2 regions of the Microbacterium protaetiae genome follow, and region 2 is predicted to be linked to the other one. Evidence: riboswitches for the same ligand, from Rfam matches in the RefSeq annotation. Region 2 holds a riboswitch; the other holds the start of a gene.
The links. Region 2 has a riboswitch for ZMP and ZTP ahead of glyA (serine hydroxymethyltransferase). Riboswitches for the same ligand answer to the same signal wherever they lie in the genome.

Region 1 (10,368 bases), 1.2 Mb from region 2:
TGCCGTGGGTCGGCGCCTGGGCGGACTGTCGGCCGACGATCGCATCGCGCTGACGCGCCTGGCCGTGGGTGAGCCGCTCGCACTGTCGCTGGCCGAGGACGTCGCCGGCCCTGCCGCCTTGGCGCGTCTGGAGGCATGGGGACTCATCCGGTTCGACGACGGCGCGTGCCGGCTCGCGCATCCGCTGTTCGGCGACGTGCTGCTGACCGAGCAGGGGCGGGCGGCCAGCCGTGCCGCGCTGCGGACGGTCGTTGACGCCGCCGAGCGGCTCTTTCCCGGAGAAGACCTGCTGCGCCGCACCACCTGGCGCCTGCAGACCGGAATGACCCCGCCCGCCGATGAACTGCTGCAGGCGGCGCGGCTGGCGCTCGCGGCATTCGACGTCGACCGGGCGGCGGGACTGGCCGAGGCCGCCCTCGATGGCGGCGTGCGTGCCGACGCTGAGGCACGGGTCATCCTGGCCGGGGCCTGGAACCGGCAGATGCGGTTCGCCGACGCCGCCGACCAGCTGGCCCGCGCCGAAGGCGATGTGCTCGCCCACGGCTCGGCCGCACTGCGACGGGAATGGCTCGACGCGAGCATCGTCGCCGTGCACCAGGGCCTCGGCCGCAGTGGCGACGCGGAGTGCCTGCTCGTGCGCGCCGAATCGGCGCCGGCAGCGACATCCGACGACTGCCGACTGGCCAGATCGATGCGGGCCAACATCCTCGTCGACGACGGACGACTCGACGAGGCCATCGCGCTCACGCGTTCGGTGCTGGACGAACACGCGCCGCCCGACTATGCGGCAGTGGTCGCGGCATCCTCTCTCGGCGAAGCCGAAGCGCTGCGCGGGCTCACCCGCAGTGCGCGCGACGCGCATCGGGTGCTGTATCGTCTGCGCGATGCCGGGGTTCCCGAAGCGCAGCGGGCGGGCGATTATGCGGGGCTGCAAGAGCTGATGTGCCAGATGCTCGAGGGGCACGCCGACAGCGCCGCCGCCATCGCCGAGGACATGTATCGGATGCTCGTGGCCGGGCACGAGCACACGACCGTCGGGCTCGGGGCACTTGTGGCGGGCAAAGCGCAGCTGCTGCAGGGGCGGCTGGCGCTTGCCGCCGAGAGCATGCGCGACGCCGTCGACCTCTTGCGTCGCACCGATCTCGACGGCGCACTGCCGTGGGCACTGACCATCCTCGCGCAGGCCGAAGCCCTCGGCGGCCGTACGGAGGCGGCCATCGAGGCGCTCGCCGAAGGTCGCCGCCTGCACCGCGACCCGGTACCGGCGCGGTCGCGGTACGACCTCGCCCTCGCCGAGGTGCGCGTGCGCGCGGCCACCGGCGATCGCAGCGGTGCCGCCACCGTCGCAATGGATGCCGCAGAGGGACCGGAACTGGCCGAGTTCGGGGTGTACCGCGCGCAGTTGCTGCACGCCGCGGTGCGCCTGGGCGCCGACGCCGCTCGCCTCGCACCGGCGATGGCCGAGCTCGCCGCTGACGTCGAGTCTGACCTCGTTGCGCTGCTGGCCGATGTCGTCGTGGGCCGCGCGACGGTGGATGCGGGGGTGGTGGCCCGGGCGGGAGATCGATTCGAAGAGCGCGGCATGCGGCTCGAGGCGATGGATGCCGCCGGTGAGGCCGCTCGACTGCTGGCCGAGCAGGGGCGGGATGCCGCAGCCCGGCGGCAGCGCGCGCGGGCGACGCGCCTGGCGGCGCAGTGCGGTTTACCGCACGGGGCGCCGAATGTGGCCGGGGCCGGGACCGGGGCCGGGGCCGGGGCAGAGCTCAGCCGACGTGAACGCGATGTCGCGATGCTCGCTGCCGACGGGCTCAGCAACGCGGCGATCGCCGAGCGCCTGGTGGTGTCGGTGCGCACGGTCGAGTCGCACTTGTACCAGGCCTTCGGCAAGCTCGGGGTGCAGCGTCGCGAGGAGCTGGCGGCAGCCCTGCGGCACTGAGCCGCCAGGCACAGAAAAACCAGTAGTCGACTACTGAGGCACCCGGTGCCGTGCCGGTCTACCGTGAGTGATCACAGCGGCGGTCTCCGAGTGGGGAATTGGGGCCGCGCCGGCGGAACCGGAAGGAACGCGATGTCGGTCTTCGATGCCAGCGCCCACCCTCGCGGCTCCGCGGAGGGGACGGGCCGGGACCGACGACGCGACTCGAGTGGCACGCGGAGCGCGGGGGAATCCGCCGACACCGCATCGTCGAGCCCCGTGCTCGCACAGACAGCGGGGGACTTGGCGCTGATCGCCGAGCTTCCCGACGCATCGGCGGTCGCACTGCGGCTGCGCCGCTCCGGACACCCCGACACGACGATCGCGGTGGCGCTGGGCATCCCGATGCAAGCGGTGCCGGTCACCCTCAGCATCGCGCAGGCCAAGCTCGACGCGCTGCGCCGCGAGGCGTGAGCCGCGGTGCAGGTGCGGCGTCCCTCCCGCCCACCGCGGGCGGCGTGTTCGGTTCGCAGGATGGTTTGGTGATCCCGGGCGTGTCGCCCGGCGTGTTGGCAGGTTCCGGACAGATCATCCTGCGAACGGAACGGGATGCCGCGGCAGGCCGCCCGCGAGGGCTCGATTCGGCGCGCGTCTGCGGCACCCCTCGCCCACCTCGGGCGGGGTGTTCGGTTCGCAGGATGGTTTGGTGTTCCCGGGCGTGTCGCCCGGCGTGTTGGCAGGTTCCGGGCAGATCATCCTGCGAACGGAACGGGATGCCGCGGCAGGCCGCCCGCGAGGGCTCGATTCGGCGCGCGCCTGTGGCGCCCCTCGCCCACCTCGGGCGGGGTGTTCGGTTCGCAGGATGGTTTGGTGATCCCGGGCGTGTCGCCCGGCGTGTTGGCAGGTTCCGGACAGATCATCCTGCGAACGGAACGGGATGCCGCGGCAGGCCGCCCGCGAGCCGGTCAGGCCTCGCCTACCGCGGGCGGCCACTGCACGTTCAGGCCCGGCACCTCGTGTTCACGCAGGAAATGCCGCACGAAGGGACACAGCGGAATGACGGTCTGACCGCGGGCCGCGGCATCCCGCAACGCCTCATCGACGAGCAGGGTGCCAACGCCCTTCTCGCGGAACGCCGGGTCGATGACCGTCTCGGGAAAGCGCACGAGTCCCGGGGAGACCTGCTCGAAATCGGCGTAGCCACCGAGCACGCCGTCGACGTCGATCTCGTAGCGGCTGCGCTCGTCGTTGCGGCGGACGGTCAGCTGTGGCTCAGGCATCGGGCCAGTCCACCTGGAGGCCGTCGACATCGTTCTCGCGGAGGTACTTCTGCGCGACCGGGCACAGCGGAACGACGGTCTCGCCGCGCGCGGAGATGTCGGCGAGCGCACCCGCAACGAGTGCGCCGGCTAGGCCCTGCCCGCGATACGACGGGATGATCACCGTGTGCGGCAGGCGCAGCCGCCCATCGCCGTCGGGATGGATTTCGGTGAAGCCAGCCAATTCGCCGTCCACCGACAGCGTGTACCGGTCGTTCTCGTCGTCGCGCTCGACGGTCGTTTCTGCCATGTGCGGATTCCTCTCGTCGTCACCCCCAACGTACGGGGCGGGCGCAGTGTTCCGCGAGCGGCTCAGTGGTGGAACAGCCGCAGCCCGGTCTGCACGCGGTCGATGCCGAGCTCGCGGGCAGCGGCCTCGACCTCGTCGGCGCGGGTCGACCCGCCCGGCTCGACGATCGTGGTGACTCCGAACTCAGCGGCATGGTCGACGTTGTCGCGGAAGGGCAGGAAGCCGTCCGAGACCATCGTGACCCCGGTCAGCTCGCGCGTCCACGTGTCGCGCCACAGCGGTTCGTCGTACGCCACGCGTGACTCGTCGCCGAACAGTCGGCCGAACTCGTCGAGCTGCAGACGGGTCATCTCGTGCCCCGCGAACCGGATCTGCCAGTTCAGCCGGTCCTGCCGCTTCATGCCTTCGACCACGGGCAGATCGCGCACCAGCGGGTGCCGGCGCAACCACCATACGCGCGCCTTGGAGCCGGCCAGCCGCACGCAGTCGACGCGGTTCTGCTGGCCGGCGCCGATGCCGATCGCGGCGCCGTCCTTGACGAAGACGACCGAGTTCGACTGCGTGTAGCGAGCCGCTGCCATACCGACCAGGGCGTCTTCGCGCACGCGCTGGTCGAGCCCTGTGGGCAGGACGGCGGCCAGGTCCGCGGCATCCCGGTCCTGAATCAGCGTCGCGCCCAGCACATCGCGGCGCTCACGGGCCGGCGGCTCGGCTGCCGGGTCGGCCTCGAACACGAGAAAGGCTCCGCCGCGCTTGGCTGAGAGCACCTCGAGCGTGCCCTCATCGAAGCCCGGCGCGATGACGGCGTCGCAGATCATCGTGCGCAGGAACTCGGCGGTGGCTGCGTCGACCGCGCGGGAGAGGGCTATCACGTCTCCGAACGACGATTTGGGGTCAGCATCCCGTGCCCGCACGTATGCGGAGAGCAGACCGTCGGCCGCCTGAAGACCCCAGGTCTCGCGCGCCGTGTCGTCGACCGGGCCGGCAACGGCCGCGCCGGCGGGCGAGACGTGCTTGAAGGATGCCGCAGCCGGCCGACCCGTGAGGGCATCGGCCTGGCGCACCAGGGCGTAGGCGTTGAGGGCGTCGAGGTAGTTGATCATCGACGGCGCACCGTTTCGCACGGCCGGGCCGCCGGTCACCTCGGCTGCCTGGTGCGGATTCATTCCATAGCGCATGGGCGTACTCCCGATCAGGTTTCGATGGGCACCCAGGCGGGCGATGCCGGTCTTGCTGCGCTCCCTGCCGGTGAATCCGGCCACGCCAGTCGCGATTACAGGGTACTCCGCGACCGAGAGCGGCCCTGAGACAGTCGGTCTCGGCGCGCGGCGGTTCAAAAGTCAGCCCATCCGTGCGGTCGCGGCATCCGCACCCCCGGAATCATGCGGGCGGCAATGTGCGCTGCGACGAAATCGGCTGAGTTCTGAACGCCCTAGCGCGATCACCTGGGCTGCTGCGAGCCCCCGGGCCGCCGCGCGATCAGCTGGAGCTGCCGGACGAGCCGCGCCCGCCTGGCAGACTCGAGGGGTGAACCCCTCGTTACTCGACCGCGTGCGCGGCGCCGATGCCGACGCCGTCTACGACGGGTTCGTCGCCTGGGCGGGTGAGCGTGGGCTCACCCTCTACCCGGCGCAGGACGAGGCCGTCATCGAGCTGGTGTCGGGCTCGCATGTCATCCTGTCAACGCCGACCGGAACCGGCAAGTCGCTCGTGGCCATCGCCGCGCATGCGGCGGCCGCGGCATCCGGTCGCCGCACCTTCTACACCGCGCCGATCAAGGCGCTGGTCAGCGAGAAGTTCTTCGCGCTGGTCGAGATCTTCGGCGCCGAGAACGTCGGCATGGTCACCGGCGATTCGTCGGTCAACCCCGACGCGCCGATTGTGTGCTGCACGGCCGAGATCCTCGCGAACATGGCGCTGCGGCACGGCGCGACCACACCGGTCGACCAGGTCGTGATGGACGAGTTCCACTTCTACGGCGACCCTGACCGCGGGTGGGCGTGGCAGGTTCCCCTGCTGCTGATGCCTGGCGCACAGTTCCTGCTGATGTCGGCGACGCTCGGCGATGTGACGGCGCTCGCTGAAGACCTTGAGCGCCGCACCGGGCGACCGGTCGCACAGGTCACGGGCGTCGAGCGCCCGGTGCCGCTGCACTTCTCGTACGAGATCCGCCCCGTGCACGAAGTGCTCGAGCTGCTGCTGAAAGACGGCGAGGTGCCGGTCTATATCGTGCACTTCTCGCAGGCGGCCGCCGTCGAGCGTGCGCAGGCGCTGTCGAGCATGAAGATCGCCACGCGCGAGCAGCGCGACGCCATCGCCGAGGCCCTCGGCGACTTTCGCTTCTCGACCGGGTTCGGCAAGACGCTGTCGCGCATGATCCGGGCGGGCATCGGCATCCACCACGCCGGTATGCTGCCGCGGTACCGACGGCTCGTCGAAACGCTCGCCCAGCGCGGACTTCTGCGCGTCATCTGCGGCACCGACACCCTCGGCGTGGGCATCAACGTGCCGATCCGCACGGTCGTGGTCACCGAGCTCGCCAAGTTCGACGGCACCCGGATGCGGCAGCTGACCGCCCGCGAGTTCCATCAGGTCGCCGGCCGGGCCGGGCGCGCCGGCTACGACCCGTACGGAAACGTCGTGGTCATGGCGCCGGAGTGGGAGATCGAGAACGCCGCGGCACTCGCGAAGGCCGCCGACAACCCCGCCAAGCGCAAGAAGATCGTGCGTAAGAAGGCGCCGACCGGGGCGGTGAACTGGGGCAAGGGATCGTTCGAACGACTGGTGGATGCCGCGCCCGAGGCGCTCGTGCCGCAGCTGCAGTTGTCGGCGGCCATGCTGATAAACATCATCGCGCGCGGCGGCGATGCGTTCGCGAACGTGAGATCGCTCGTGTTCAACAATCATCAGACGCGCGCGCAGCAGTTCGCGCTCGCGCGCCGGGCGCTGGCGATCTTCCGCACGCTGCGCGACGCGGGAATCGTCGAGGTCTCAGGCGGCAGCATCCACCTCACCGTCGATCTGCAGCCGAACTTCGCCCTGAACCAGCCATTGTCGCCGTTCGCGCTGGCCGCCATCGAGCTGCTCGATCCCGACGATGGGGTGGATGCTGCGGGCAGCGGCCACTACGCGCTCGATGTGGTGAGCGTCATCGAGGCGACGCTGGATGACCCGCGGGCGATCCTGGCGCAGCAGGAGCATAAGGCACGCGGCGAGGCCGTTGCTGCCATGAAGGCCGACGGTCTCGAGTACGAGGCGCGTATGGACGCGCTCGAAGAGGTCAGCTACCCGAAGCCGCTGGACGAGCTGCTGCGTCAGTCGTTCGAGGTGTTCGCGTCGAGCCAACCGTGGGTGCGCGACTTCGAGCTGTCGCCCAAGTCGGTGGTGCGCGACATGTTCGAGCGGGCCATGTCATTCTCTGAGTTCGTCTCGTTCTACCAGTTGGCCCGCAGCGAGGGCCTCGTGCTGCGGTACCTCTCTGATGCCTACCGAGCGATCCGGCAGACCGTGCCGCTCGAGGCCCGCACCTCGGAGCTGCTCGACGTCATCGAGTGGCTCGGCGAGCTCGTGCGGCAGGTCGACTCGAGCCTGGTCGATGAGTGGGAGCAGCTCGTGCACCCGCTCGCGGCCTCCGACGAGCCCGTGGTGCCGCCCGCGCCGCCCTCGGTTGTGGCCAACCATCGCGCGTTCACGGTGCTCGTGCGCAACGAGCTGTTCCGGCGGGTGCAACTGGCCGCGCTGCAGCGTGATGACGAGCTCGTGGCCTTGGACCCGGATGCCGGGTGGCCCGGCGTGCTCGACGCGTATTTCGCCGAGAACGACGAGATTCTGACGGGCGGATCCGCGCGCTCGCCGCGGCTGTGCGCGATCGACGAGAGTGCGACCGAGTGGCGGGTCGAGCAGACGATCGACGATCCCGCCGGCGACCACGATTGGCGCATCCGTGCCACAGTCGATCTGGAGGCATCGGTGGATGCCGGAGCCGCCGTCGTGCGGGTCGTCGAGGTCGTGCGGCTGTAGCCACGGATGCCTCTCAGCGGGCATCCCACTCGCCCGGCCGCGGCTGACGGCGGCGGGCCCCGGCATACAGGCGGTCCCACGGGTAACGGCCGCGCGGATCGGTGTAGGTCAACTGCAGCAGGGGCACCGACGCCTCTGCAGGGCGCTGATAGTGGCGGTTCGCGCCGAAGGCGATGTAGCCGGGGTTCGGCACTTGCTCGATGACGATCTGCCGGTCCCAGCAGGGAAGCTCGAGAGTCTCGCCCGGGGTGAGGCGAGCTCCGTCGAGCACGAGCCGCGCGGCGGAATTGAGCACGGACGAGACGGTGGGCATCCCGAGGCCGACGACGACCAGTTCCGGATGCGCGATGCCGAACAGCCCGATCGTATAGCCGAACGGCATCTTGGACTCTGTCGTGCACGGACAGCCGGGAACGGCACAAGCGCCGATGCCGATCAGTTGCAGACAGACGCCGTGGCGCCGGATAGTGTCGGCGACGTGCGCGTCGTCTTGATCGAGCCAGGCGCGCTCGGCGGGAGTGGGGATGGTGGACATGGAGCCGTTCCTCTCATAGGGATGTGTCGAGGGCACGTGCTGAGAACGGTAGTGCGCGGCTCGGACACCGCCGCGCAGTTATCCACAGGCACGACGTCGGCCCGGCATCGTGCGTACCGATGTGGCACGGCCGCTCCCACGGATGACTCGTCGCTGCACGGCATGATGGTGCGGTGCCGCGTCGCCACTCACCATCTGATTCGCCTGGCGGTTCAGATGGTGAGTGCGCGCAGGGAAGTCCAGGCGGCCCACCGGAACGTGCCCCCGGATGACGCGACGGGCATCGGGCCGCGGCATCTCGTATCGCGCCGCGGCATCCCGCATTGTCACCCGAGACCGCCCGGCCACCCGATCCTGCAGGCTCAGCTGAGCCCCGGGGCGATGACGACGCCCGGCTCGCCGAAACAAGGGATCTCCGTCGAGACAAGGGGCTATGCCCTCTGTCTCGGCGCGAATCCCCGGTCTCGGCGCGATTCCCCGGTCTCGGCGCGGTTCCCCGGTCTCGGCGCGGGTGCGGGCTCGATAGGCTCACGCCGTGGTGAAAGTGCTCGGCATCGACGTCGACGGTGCTCTCGTGGCCCGGTGGCGTTCGTGGCTCATGCCCGAGCAGCAGCCGTTCGTCGTGCCGGCTTCGGTGGCCCGAGAACGCGGGCTCGTCGATCAGCGCGCGGAGCTCTCCCTCGAGGTCGCTGACGCGTTCGAGCTCTACGGCGTCACGCGCGACGACGCGATCGTTCTCTTCGACCGCAGACAGGCGCGGACGTTGCCGGCAGGGGTCCGTCGCGCGCGTGTGCATCGTTGGCCGACGCGGGATGCCGCGGCCGACACCGGGCGGACGATTCGGTACGTCGAGCGTGGCCGGACTCCCAGTCGCCACACCGAGGTGCGGTCATGGCCGATACCCGGCGCACGTGAGCTGGCGGGCACGTTTCCGGCCGGCAGCGGGCCGAACTGCTTCGGCACGGTGATGGAGGCCGCCGGTGTCACCGGCGCGGCCGGGGAGTGGATGCAGATCGAACCGTTCGACGCGTGGGCCGCGGCATCCACTCGCCCCGGAGGTCGGGACGATCAGCCGGGCACCGTGCTGATCTGGCGGACGACCGACGGCACGCCAGCGCATGCCGCCGTGACTCTCGGTGACGGGTGGGCGCTTAACAAGGCGTCGCAGGGGTGGATGTCGCCGGCCCAGGTGCTGCCGGTCCGTGAGGTGATCCACCGGTCGCGGTATCGCGGACTGCGGCTCGAGCGCCGGCTACTGGTCTGAGCGCGGCGGGTTGTTCATGAACTCGATGCGGATGCCGTTGTCGTCTTCGACGAAGGACGCGTAGTAGCGGTCGGTGAATCGCGGGTACAGCTTCGGATCGCGCACCACTGTCCACCCGGCACCGGTCGCGATGTCGTGCAGCCGGTCGACCTCGGCGCGGGAGCCGACCTCGAAGGCCAGATGCTGCCAGCCGACGCGGCCGTGCACGTGCGGGCCGCTGTCGGGCTCGCGGGCGGGCAGCAGGATGAACTCGGGCTCGCCGTCGCGCTGCCAGCTCGTGTCGTTCTCGCGGTCGTGTCGGTCGAAGCCGAGCGCCCGCATCACGGGATCGAACTGCTCGCGTGCACGATCGATGTCGGCGACGGAGAGCCCGAGGTGATCGAAGATGAGCATGCCGGCGAGTCTAGGAGCAGGTCCTGACACTCACCAGGTGCGGCGGATGCCGGCCTTGGTGCCGGCGACCAGCGTGCGCGCCGGAACGTCCTCGGCGACGATCGCACCGGCGGCGATAACCGAATCCCGCCCGATCGTCACTCCCGGCAGCGCTCGGCCGAGGATCTGCGCGAACAGCCGGGCCTTTCCCACCTCGTCGTCGAACGGCATGACGTTCAAGCGCGAGGCGAGCGCGGTGACCTCCAGGACCCGCTCCGACATCGCTGTGAACTCGGGGCTGTGGATGCGCATGAGGAAGTCGTCCGGCATGTTCCGATCGTGCCACCGCCGAGAGTCGGATCTGCGGCCTGTGGGCAGCAGAGCGGTCGTGTCGTCGGTCGCGGCTAGCCTGGACGAGTGAGTACTCCCGCCGGTGATCCCTACGCAGACGCGACGTGGGTGCCCGACGACGTGCCGCCCGATGAGTGGGCACCGCCGGAGGACGACGAGTGGATGGCGCAGCCTGACGACGCGCCCGAGGGCGTTTCGTCTCGCTTCGCTCGCTTAAGGACCGAATCTTCCGGCCGCCCGGGAGCAGGCGCCGACCCGCTCACGGTGCTGCACGAGGTGTACGGGTACGACGCGTTCCGCGGCGAGCAGGCGGCGATCGTCGAGCAGGTCGTAGGCGGCGGC
Region 2 (10,368 bases):
ACCCCGTGCATGTCTACTACAAGGTCGCGCCGAAGGAGGGGGTTGCTGCGGCGGTGACCGACCCTACCTCCCTGTCCACCGCTGACCAACAGGCGCTCGCAACCTACATCGCCACCAACACGACACCTGATGGGGCCGTGCGTTTCTATGCAAACGCGTTCACCCAATCCGGTGCGACGCGAACGTCGCAGGCATACGCGACCTTCCGGCCGTCGACGCGGAACGACTTCTACCGGTTTGCGCAGGATTCGTATCTCTACTCGGCCGAGAATACGGGTTCGCGGATCACCCAGGAAGACTGGGACGGACTCGACGATGACGCCATTGTGTACCGGACAATCACGGCGTACAGCACGAAGGGCGCCGAGGGATCGAAGCCCGACAAGACGACGATCTTTGCAGCGACCACGAAGGGCGATCTGCTCGCGGGTCAGACCGGCACGATCACGATTCGTGCGCTCGACGATGGGTACATGATCGCGCCGGCGGGGCTGTACAACCTCTCAGATCGCACCACGAACCTCGATATGCCCAAGTGCGCTGACGATGACGTCGTGTGGGAGAACGACGTGCTGAGCTGCTCGGTCGTTCCGACGCAGGCGAACCGCACCGGCACCGACGATTACGCGCGGCAAACGAGGCTCGCTCCGACCGCAGCGCAGCAGGTACAGGTGCGGCTCGGCAACAACGGCTGGCTCGAGTACAACGTGCCCGGTGCGTTCGAGATCGCGAAGACCGTCACGAAGACCAACGCGTCGCTGTCCCCTGACGTCGACCAGAAGTTCACCTTCGAAGTCACGATGACCAGCGACGGCACCGCAGCACTTCCTGGCGAGTTCCCGTATCACGTGTTCACGACGGCAGGCGAGTCAGTGGAATCCGGGACAGTCGCGAGTGGCGGTACGGTCGCCATCACCGCCAACCAGTTCGTGCGCGTCATGGGGCTTCCCGACGGAGCGCGGTTCTCGGTCGATGAGCAAGGGCCACCGACCGGGTACACCTCGCAACCGCCGACCCCGACAGGCGGTACGATCGCGGCGCCGCTGCCCGAAAACGAGACGATCCCTCGCATCCCCTGGGGGAACACCTACTCCGCCTCGTCCGTGACAACAGCCACCGTCACGGCCGCCAAGAACATGGACCCGAACTGGGTCGACGGTACCTACACGATGCAGCTGTGCCGAATCGACAACGCGCCCCTGCCCGGTGGTGTTGAGGGCAGCTGCGTCAACGCGAACGCGCCGGGGCAGGATCAAGCATTCGGATTCGGCAACGTGACCTTCGAGGTGCCCGGAACGTTCACCTACAGCCTTGCGGAGTTGAAGGCGAACGTCGCGGGCGTGCAGGACTCCCTGGCCGAATATCGATGGACGGTGACCGTCAAAGACAATGGTCACGGCGCTCTCGTGGTTGACAGCACCTCGCTGAGGCAAGTCGCCGACGATGCGGGCCATGCGGTCGATGTTGCCGTCGCCGCCCCAGCGACGTTCACCAACACGTTCACCCCAGGCGACCGCACCGGGGCGCTCGAGATCGTCAAACGGGTGAGGGACTCATCTCTGACGTCACCTGATGAGCCGCGTCCGCCCCGGATTCCCTACCGCTTCACGTTCTCCGCCGTACAACAGGCTGGCGGTTCCGCCCCCGACCTCTTGTTCGAAGACGGGACCGACGAAGCACAGGTGGCAGCCACCGCCGACAGCGTGACAGTGCCATCGCCGCTCTTGACGTACACGCACGAACACGTCGGTAACGCGTACTACTACAAGGCGCAAGAGGACGACTTCGATTCGCCGATTTCGGGTCTGCAGCTGTCTGATGCCGTGTGGTTCTTCCGAATCAACGTCGTGCTTCAGAACAATGCGATCCTCCCCGCAATCACGGTGTGTCATACGACGGTGTCCGAAGTCACGACCACGAATCCGTGGGGCGAATGCGATCCGTCCGCGGGGGCTGCCTATACGTCGATCGACACCACAGAGCCGCTCTTCACGAACGTCTACACCCCCGCGCCCGCGCAGGCGGTCTTGACGGCCACCAAGACGATCGACGGTCGAGACTGGAGCGGCGACAGTTTCACCTTCGCGCTTTCTGCCGCCGACGATGACACAGGCACGGCCATCACAGAAGGCGACGTTGTGATGCCGACGACACTAACGACCACCGCCACTGCTGGCGACACCGACAACGTGAAATTCGATGCGATCTCGTTCTCCAAACAGGGAACGTACTCGTTCGCTGTCAAGGAGACCACGCCCTCAACGGCTCATCTGACAACTGATCCGAATCCTGTCGTCTACACCGTCGTCGTGACCAGCGATGTCGATGAGAACGGCCTTCTGACGGGATCGCTCACGGCGACGGTGTCCATCACCGACGAAGGCAGCGCGTCGTTCGTGAATACCTACCGCAACTCGGTCTCGTATGCCAACGTGGTCATCAACAAGACGCTGACTGGTCGTGACCTCGATTACCGCGAATTCAGTTTCGTCGTGCAGGCGAACGACAACGCGCGGGACATTCTGGGCTGGACCGACGCGCGTCAGGTGTACACGAATCCCACAGCTGCTTCAGACGGCGTGACCGCGCTGGTCGCTCAGTTGCCGGAGATCAACTTCGATCAGGACGACATCGGCAAGACATACACCTTCGAGATCCAAGAGCAGCAGGGCGACCTCGGCGGCATCACATACGACGACACGACGTATACGGTGACCATACAGCCGCGTTACGACGCCGAGAACGATGAGATGTGGGTCCACACGAGCGTCAGCGACGGTGCTGGCACGGCACAGACATACGACTCTCGCACCGACGGGGCGGCCGTCATCGACTTCGCCAACACATACGAAGCCGGGCCCGGCACCGCGCACATCTCCTTCGACAAGCGGATTGTGGGTCGTGACTGGCGAGCCGGCGACACATTCAGCTTCCAGCTGTCGCCTGTCGATGGTGCGCCCATGCCTGCAACCGACACTGTTGATGCCACCACCTCATCCACGACAGCGTCCCCCGGCATCCGGGTCGGTGAATTTGGGCCGATCACGTACACCGAGGCCGGCGACTACGAATACGAGATCCGCGAGACGACGCCGGGTGATGACAGCATGATCACCGACGACAGCGTCCTCACAGTGACGGTCCACGTGACCGACGACGGGTCGGGCACGCTGCAGACCGAGGTCTCGCAGCCGAACACCATCTTTGAGAACACTTACCTCGCGACCTACCACTACGACATCCTGAAGCGGCTCGTCGGACGCGACATGACAGACGGTGAGTTCCAGGTGCGGGTCGTGCCCGAGGATGCGGCATCAGGGGCTATCACCGGTGGGCAGGTGCCGTATCCCGATGGCGCGGTTTTCTCGATGCCTGGCGCAGCCGACGGCGTGTTCGCCCAGGTTCAGCGCGAGGCAGCGCTCGTGTTGACGAGCGAGGCGCTCGGAAACACATACTGTTACATCTACTCGGAGGTGGTCCCGGGCACGCCGGAACCTGGCATCATCTACGACACCACCCGGTTTGAGATCTGTACGACGCCTTCGATGAACGAAGACGGCACGTACCGGGCGACATCCGTGATCAAGAATGCGGACACAGACGACACGTTGTCGACGGTTGTCACGAACGAAGACGACGCACCCATGCAGTTCCCGCAGATCGCGTTCGAGAACACCTTCAACTCGTGGACGCTGACCAAGTCGTCCGATCCGGTGACTGGGTCGACTGTCAAGCCGGGCCAGACGGTCACCTACACGCTGACCGCGACCAATACGGCTACGTCGATGCTGTCGGGTGCGCAGGCGGTTGATGATCTGTCTGACGTGCTCTCGCATGCGTCGCTGGGCGATCTGCCCGATGGGCTGGTGCTGGATGGCACGAACCTGACGTGGACGATTCCTGACCTGGCGCAGGGTGATAGTGCGACGGTGTCGTACACGGTGACGGTGGATGCTGATGCGGTGGGGGTGACGTTGCGCAACAGTGTGACGGGTGCCGGTGACGTGCCTGATCCGGAGGCCTGCCCGACGGATGATCCCGATTGTCGTACGTCGGAGTTGTTCACGCCGCGGTGGACGCTGACGAAGAGTTCGGATCCCGACAGTGGTTCGACGGTTGTTCCCGGCGACACGATCACGTACACGTTGACCGCCGGAAACGCCTCGGATGACGCGGACCTGACGGGTGCTGTCGCCGAAGATGATCTGTCCGACGTGTTGCCGTATGCGACGCTCGGGGATCTGCCCGACGGTGTGACCCGTGACGGGACGACGCTGCGCTGGGCGATCCCTGATCTTTCGCCGGGGGAGAATGTCACGGTGTCGTACACGGTGACGGTCACTGCCGCTGCGGCGGGGCAGACGCTGCGCAATGTGGTGACCGGGGCGGGTGATGTGCCTGATCCGGACTCGTGTCCTACCGCTGATCCGCAGTGTCGTGAGACGGAGCATCTGGTGCCGTCGTGGACGTTGGCGAAGACCGCCGATCCTGCCAGTGGCAGTGCGGTACGTCCGGGTGATGACATCACGTACACGCTCACGGCCACCAACACCGGTCCGGCACCGCTTTCCGGTGCGACGGCGACCGATGACCTGAGCGGTGTGCTCAACGCCGCCACACTCGGCGACCTGCCCGACGGCCTCGCGCTGGCCGCTGACGGCACCTCTCTCGTGTGGACCATTCCTGACCTTGCTGTCGGCGAGGATGCATCCGTCTCATACACGGCGACTGTCAATGACGGGGCGACGGGAACGACCTTGCGCAACGCGGTCTCCGGAACCGGCCCGATCGACCCCACGGAGTGCACCACGGATGACCCGTGCACCACTGAGCATCCTGTGCCAGCGTGGACGCTGACGAAGTCGTCTGATCCGGTGAGTGGGTCGACGGTGCAGCCGGGTGACGAGGTGACGTACACGTTGACGGCGACGAATACGGCGTCTACTACCCTGTCGGGTGCGCAGGCGGTTGATGATCTGTCTGACGTGCTCTCGCATGCGTCGCTGGGTGATCTGCCTGATGGGCTGGTGCTGGATGGCACGAACCTGACGTGGACGATTCCTGACCTGGCGCAGGGTGATAGTGCGACGGTGTCGTACACGGTGACGGTGGATGCTGATGCGGTGGGGGTGACGTTGCGCAACAGTGTGACGGGTGCCGGTGACGTGCCTGATCCGGAGGTCTGCCCGACGGATGATCCCGATTGTCGTACGTCGGAGTTGTTCACGCCGCGGTGGACGCTGACGAAGAGTTCGGATCCCGACAGTGGTTCGACGGTTGTTCCGGGCGACACGATCACGTACACGTTGACCGCCGGAAACGCCTCGGATGACGCGGACCTGACGGGTGCTGTCGCCGAAGATGATCTGTCCGACGTGTTGCCGTATGCGACGCTCGGGGATCTGCCCGATGGTGTGACCCGTGACGGGACGACGTTGCGCTGGGCGATCCCTGATCTTTCGCCGGGGGAGGATGTCACGGTGTCGTACACGGTGACGGTCACTGCCGCTGCGGCGGGGCAGACGCTGCGCAATGTGGTGACCGGGGCGGGTGATGTGCCTGATCCGGACTCGTGTCCTACCGCTGATCCGCAGTGTCGTGAGACGGAGCATCTGGTGCCGTCGTGGACGTTGGCGAAGACCGCCGACCCTGCCAGTGGCAGTGCGGTACGCCCGGGTGACGACATCACGTACACGCTCACGGCCACCAACACCGGTCCGGCACCGCTTTCCGGTGCGACGGCGACCGATGACCTGAGCGGTGTGCTCAACGCCGCCACACTCGGCGACCTGCCCGCGGGGCTGACGCGCGACGGCACGACGCTGACATGGGACATCCCGACGATCGCCGTCGGTGAGGCGGCATCCGTCTCATACACAGTCACCGTGAACGAGGGAGTGTGGGGCACGACGCTTCGCAACGCCGTTGCGGGTACCGGGCCGGTCGATCCGTCGACGTGTGCTGACGACTGCACGACAGAACACCCGGTGCCGCTGTGGACGCTGCGCAAGACGAGTGACCCCGCCTCGGGTTCGCAGGTCGACCCCGGGTCGACGATCGCGTACACGCTCACCGTGCTCAACGACGGCCCGGCACCGGTCGCCGAGGCGACCGTGACCGACGATCTGTCACAGGTGCTCAACAACGCCGACCTCGTCGAGCCGCTGCCGGCCGGGCTGACGCTGTCGGGCACGACGCTGACCTGGCACGTTCCGGCGCTGGCCGTGGGCGAACAGGTGTCGGTGACCTACCGGGTGACGGTGCACAGCGGCGCGTATGACGTGACGCTGCGCAACACGGCGACAGCCGGCCCCGGCGGCGGATGCGATGGCACCTGCACGACCGATCACTCGACACCCCCGCAGGGTGAGCTGCCCATCACCGGTGGCACGATCGCGTGGAGTCTGGGTGCTCTCGGGGCGACGCTGGTCATCGCCGGGGGAGTGCTGCTGTACATCCGGCGTCGGCGAGACGAACTCGTCTGATCGACACAGGGATGCCGCATCCCGGCCCGAATGACGGCTGGGGTGCGGCATCCGCTATCATCGTCATGTCGCGACTGGCGTTGAGGTGGGCCACCACCGGGGAGCGACCGACCGGCATCCGACCGCACGCCTGGGCCGATGTGGAATCCGATCCGTTGTGTGACCGCCGAGTCGAGGAGACGCCATGACCGACCGCTTTTTCAACGCCCCGCTGTCTGAGGTAGACCCAGAGATCGCGCAGGTGCTCGAGCGCGAACTCGACCGCCAGCGCTCGTACCTGGAGATGATCGCGTCGGAGAACTTCGTTCCCGTCTCGGTGCTGCAGTCGCAGGGATCGGTGTTGACGAACAAGTACGCCGAGGGCTACCCGGGGCGCCGCTACTATGGCGGCTGCGAAGAAGTCGATGTCGCCGAAGAGCTGGCGATCGCGCGGGCCAAAGAGTTGTTCGGCGCCGAGTACGCGAACGTGCAGCCGCACTCGGGTGCGACCGCCAACGCGGCCGTGCTGCACGCCATCGCGCGCCCCGGCGACACGCTGCTGGGCCTGTCGCTCGACCAGGGCGGCCACCTGACCCACGGCATGAAGATCAACTTCTCGGGCCGGCTCTACAACATCGTCGCCTACGGTGTCGACCCCGAAACCTCGCTCATCGACATGGACGAGGTGCATCGGCTGGCCGTCGAGCACAATCCCAAGGTCATCATCGCGGGTTGGTCGGCGTACCCCCGCCACCTCGACTTCGCGCGCTTCCGCGAGATCGCCGACGAGGTCGGCGCCTACCTGTGGGTCGACATGGCCCACTTCGCCGGACTCGTCGCCGGCGGGGTGCACCCGTCGCCGGTGCCGCACGCGCACGTGGTGTCCTCGACGGTGCACAAGACCATCGGCGGCCCGCGCTCAGGCTTCATCCTCACCAACGACGCCGACCTGGCCAAGAAGATCAACACTGCGGTGTTCCCCGGCCAGCAGGGCGGCCCGCTCATGCACGTGATCGCCGCGAAGGCGACGGCGTTCAAGATCGCCGGCACCCCCGAGTTCGCCGAGCGCCAGCAGCGCGTGCTCTCGGGCGCGCACATCATCGCCGAGCGGCTCTCGCAGCAGGATGTGGCCGATGCCGGGGTCAAGGTGCGCTCGGGCGGCACCGACGTGCACCTCGTGCTCGTCGACCTGCGTGACGCGGCGATCGACGGCAAGCAGGCCGAAGACCTGCTACACGAGATCCACATCACGGTGAACCGCAACGCCGTGCCCAACGACCCCCGCCCGCCGATGGTGACCTCGGGCCTGCGCATCGGCACGCCGGCGCTGGCCACTCGCGGGTTCGGCGACGCCGAGTTCACCGAGGTGGCCGACGTCATCGCTCTCGCGTTGCAGCCGAACCCTGACATCGCCGCGCTGCGCACGCGCGTCGCGGCCCTGACGGCGGCGTTCCCGCTGTACCCCGAACTGCAGCAGTAGCAGGATGCCGCAGCCCGGCGGCATGCGCCGGGCGCGGCATCCCACCCCCGGCGGTGCCGCCGGGGGTGGCATCCCACCCCACCATCGGCGACGAGGAGACGAACGATGACAGCGGTGAAGCTGGATGGAAAGGCCGCCTCGGCGGCGATCAAGGCCGAACTCGCCGAGCGGGTCGCGGCGCTGAAAAAGCGCGGCATCACGCCCGGCATCGCGACGGTTCTCGTCGGGGCTGACCCGGCATCGCAGCTGTACGTCGGCATGAAGCACAAGCAGTCCGAGGCGATCGGGATGAACTCCATCCAGGTCGAGCTGCCCGCCGATGCGACCCAGGCCGACGTCGAGGCGGCGATCGATCGGCTCAACGCCGATCCGGCCTGCCACGGCTACATCGTGCAGCTGCCGCTGCCCAAACATCTCGACACCGACGCCGTGCTCGAGCGCATCGATCCGGCCAAGGATGCCGACGGCCTGCACCCCACGAACCTCGGACGGCTCGTGCTGAATGTGAACGGCCCGATCACGACGCCGCTGCCGTGCACGCCGCGGGGCGTCATCGAGCTGCTGCTGCGTAACGACTACGACCTGAAGGGCAAGCACGTGGTCGTCGTCGGCCGCGGCGTGACCATCGGCCGGTCGATCGGGCTGTTGCTGACCCGGCGCGAGATAAATGCGACGGTCACTCTCACGCACACCGGCACGGTCGACCTGCCGTCGTACCTGCGGCAGGCCGATGTCATCGTGGCCGCCGCCGGCGTCAAGCACATCGTGCGGCCCGAAGACGTCAAGCCCGGTGCGGCCGTGCTCGACGTGGGCGTGACCCGCGAGGCCGACCTCGAGACCGGCAAGAGCAAGGTGTTCGGCGATGTCGACCCGGCGGTGGCCGAGGTCGCAGGATTCCTCTCGCCGAACCCGGGCGGCGTGGGCCCGATGACGGTCGCGCTGCTGATGACCAACGTGGTCGAAGCCGCCGAGCGCGCAGCCGGCATCTGACCGGCACGGCGGCGGACCGCGACCTGTCAGGCGTGGGCTAGACGTGCTCGGCGCGCGGCTGGATCTGGTGGGCGTGCAACGAACCTGCTAAAGCGCCCCGCCAGTCCCGGCGTACGCACATCAAACCGTCGGGAGCACATCACACCGGCGCCGGTGTGATGTGCTCTCGACGCATTCATATGAACCGACGCGAGGGAGAGCGCGCCGTGCCCTCGACCAGACGTGCGTCGACGGTGCCCGCCCGGCGAATGTGACAATCCTCGGCCTGCCCGCAGATCAGCTGTTATGGTGTACATAAACAGTAGGAGGGCTAGTGGCCGTAGTCGTCTCGGGAACGAGCGCCGTACCGATGTACGAGCAGATCCGCGCGCAGCTGAGCGACGCGATCATCGGTGGTGATATCGCCGAAGGCGAGATGCTGCCGTCGTTGCGACAGCTCGCGGCCCAGCTGAGAGTCAGCATCATCACCGTCACGCGCGCATACAACGAACTCGTGGCGATGGGGCTGGCCAGCAACGAACACGGGCGCGGGTTCGTCGTCTGCGCCGTCGCAGCAGATCATGCCGCGGCGGTGATGGCGGATCGGGTCACGAACGCGATCAGCGAGGTCGTCTCCGCCGGTCGCACAGCACGGCTGGATATGACGACGGTGTTGGGAAAGGTGGAAGCGGAGTGGATGAGACGAGGGTAGCCGGCACGCCAGTGGCCGCGGAGGTGCATGGGTTGCGAAAGCGTCTGGGGTCGTTCGAACTGCGAGACGTGAATCTCACGTTGCCGGCCGGTTATGTGACCGGACTCGTAGGTCCGAACGGGTCGGGCAAGACGACGCTGATCCGCAGCATGCTGGGCCTGGTGCGACCCGATGCTGGTCAGATACGCGTGCTCGGTTCCGTGGACGGGGCGACGGCCGACCGCGTCGGGGTCGTACTCGACCAGGTGACCGCCGCCCCGGCGTGGCGCGCCGGGCGAGTCAGCAAACACGTGCGGCCGCTGTTCCCGCGCTGGGACGAGATTCGCTTCAGCTCGTTGCTGGAACGATTCGACGTGCCCACGCAGAGCCGGGTAGGTGAGTTGTCGCGGGGACAGTCGGTCAAGCTGGCCATGGCGATGGCCTTGGCGCACGATCCGCTGGTGCTGATTCTCGATGAGCCCTCCAGCGGCCTGGATCCGGTTGCGCGGCGGGAACTGACCGACGTGATTCGAGAGTTCATGCTCGACGGCGCGCATACCGCGCTGTTCTCGACGCACATCACCACCGATCTCGACAACCTCGCTGACCACCTGATCGTGATGTCCCGAGGCACCATCGCGTATCAAGGAACGCTCGAGCAGGCCCGCGAGCAGTTTGCGGTGGTGTCGGGGGACGGGCCCGTGTCACCCGCAGCCCTGGCGGCGATACGCGGGCTGCGCCGTAGCGCGTCCGGATGGTTCCAA

Region 1: another riboswitch for ZMP and ZTP. It lies ahead of ET475_RS07705 (5-aminoimidazole-4-carboxamide ribonucleotide transformylase); the one in region 2 lies ahead of glyA (serine hydroxymethyltransferase).

Annotation. Positions count from the first base shown of each region.
Region 1 covers NZ_CP035494.1:1,646,461-1,656,828, forward strand. Annotated here, with positions in the region: gene ET475_RS07685 (LuxR C-terminal-related transcriptional regulator) at 1-1,936, shown strand, start outside; gene ET475_RS07690 (hypothetical protein) at 2,195-2,389, shown strand; gene ET475_RS07695 (GNAT family N-acetyltransferase) at 2,881-3,195, opposite strand; gene ET475_RS07700 (GNAT family N-acetyltransferase) at 3,188-3,484, opposite strand; gene ET475_RS07705 (5-aminoimidazole-4-carboxamide ribonucleotide transformylase) at 3,547-4,662, opposite strand; ZMP/ZTP riboswitch at 4,686-4,765, opposite strand; gene ET475_RS07710 (DEAD/DEAH box helicase) at 5,012-7,504, shown strand; gene ET475_RS07715 (DUF4262 domain-containing protein) at 7,518-8,039, opposite strand; gene ET475_RS07720 (hypothetical protein) at 8,575-9,303, shown strand; gene ET475_RS07725 (VOC family protein) at 9,292-9,696, opposite strand; gene ET475_RS07730 (hypothetical protein) at 9,727-10,005, opposite strand; gene recQ (DNA helicase RecQ) at 10,093-10,368, shown strand, end outside.
Region 2 covers NZ_CP035494.1:493,040-503,407, reverse strand. Annotated here, with positions in the region: gene ET475_RS02240 (DUF7927 domain-containing protein) at 1-6,485, shown strand, start outside; ZMP/ZTP riboswitch at 6,546-6,628, shown strand; gene glyA (serine hydroxymethyltransferase) at 6,670-7,944, shown strand; gene ET475_RS02230 (bifunctional methylenetetrahydrofolate dehydrogenase/methenyltetrahydrofolate cyclohydrolase) at 8,050-8,934, shown strand; gene ET475_RS02225 (GntR family transcriptional regulator) at 9,284-9,625, shown strand; gene ET475_RS02220 (ABC transporter ATP-binding protein) at 9,607-10,368, shown strand, end outside.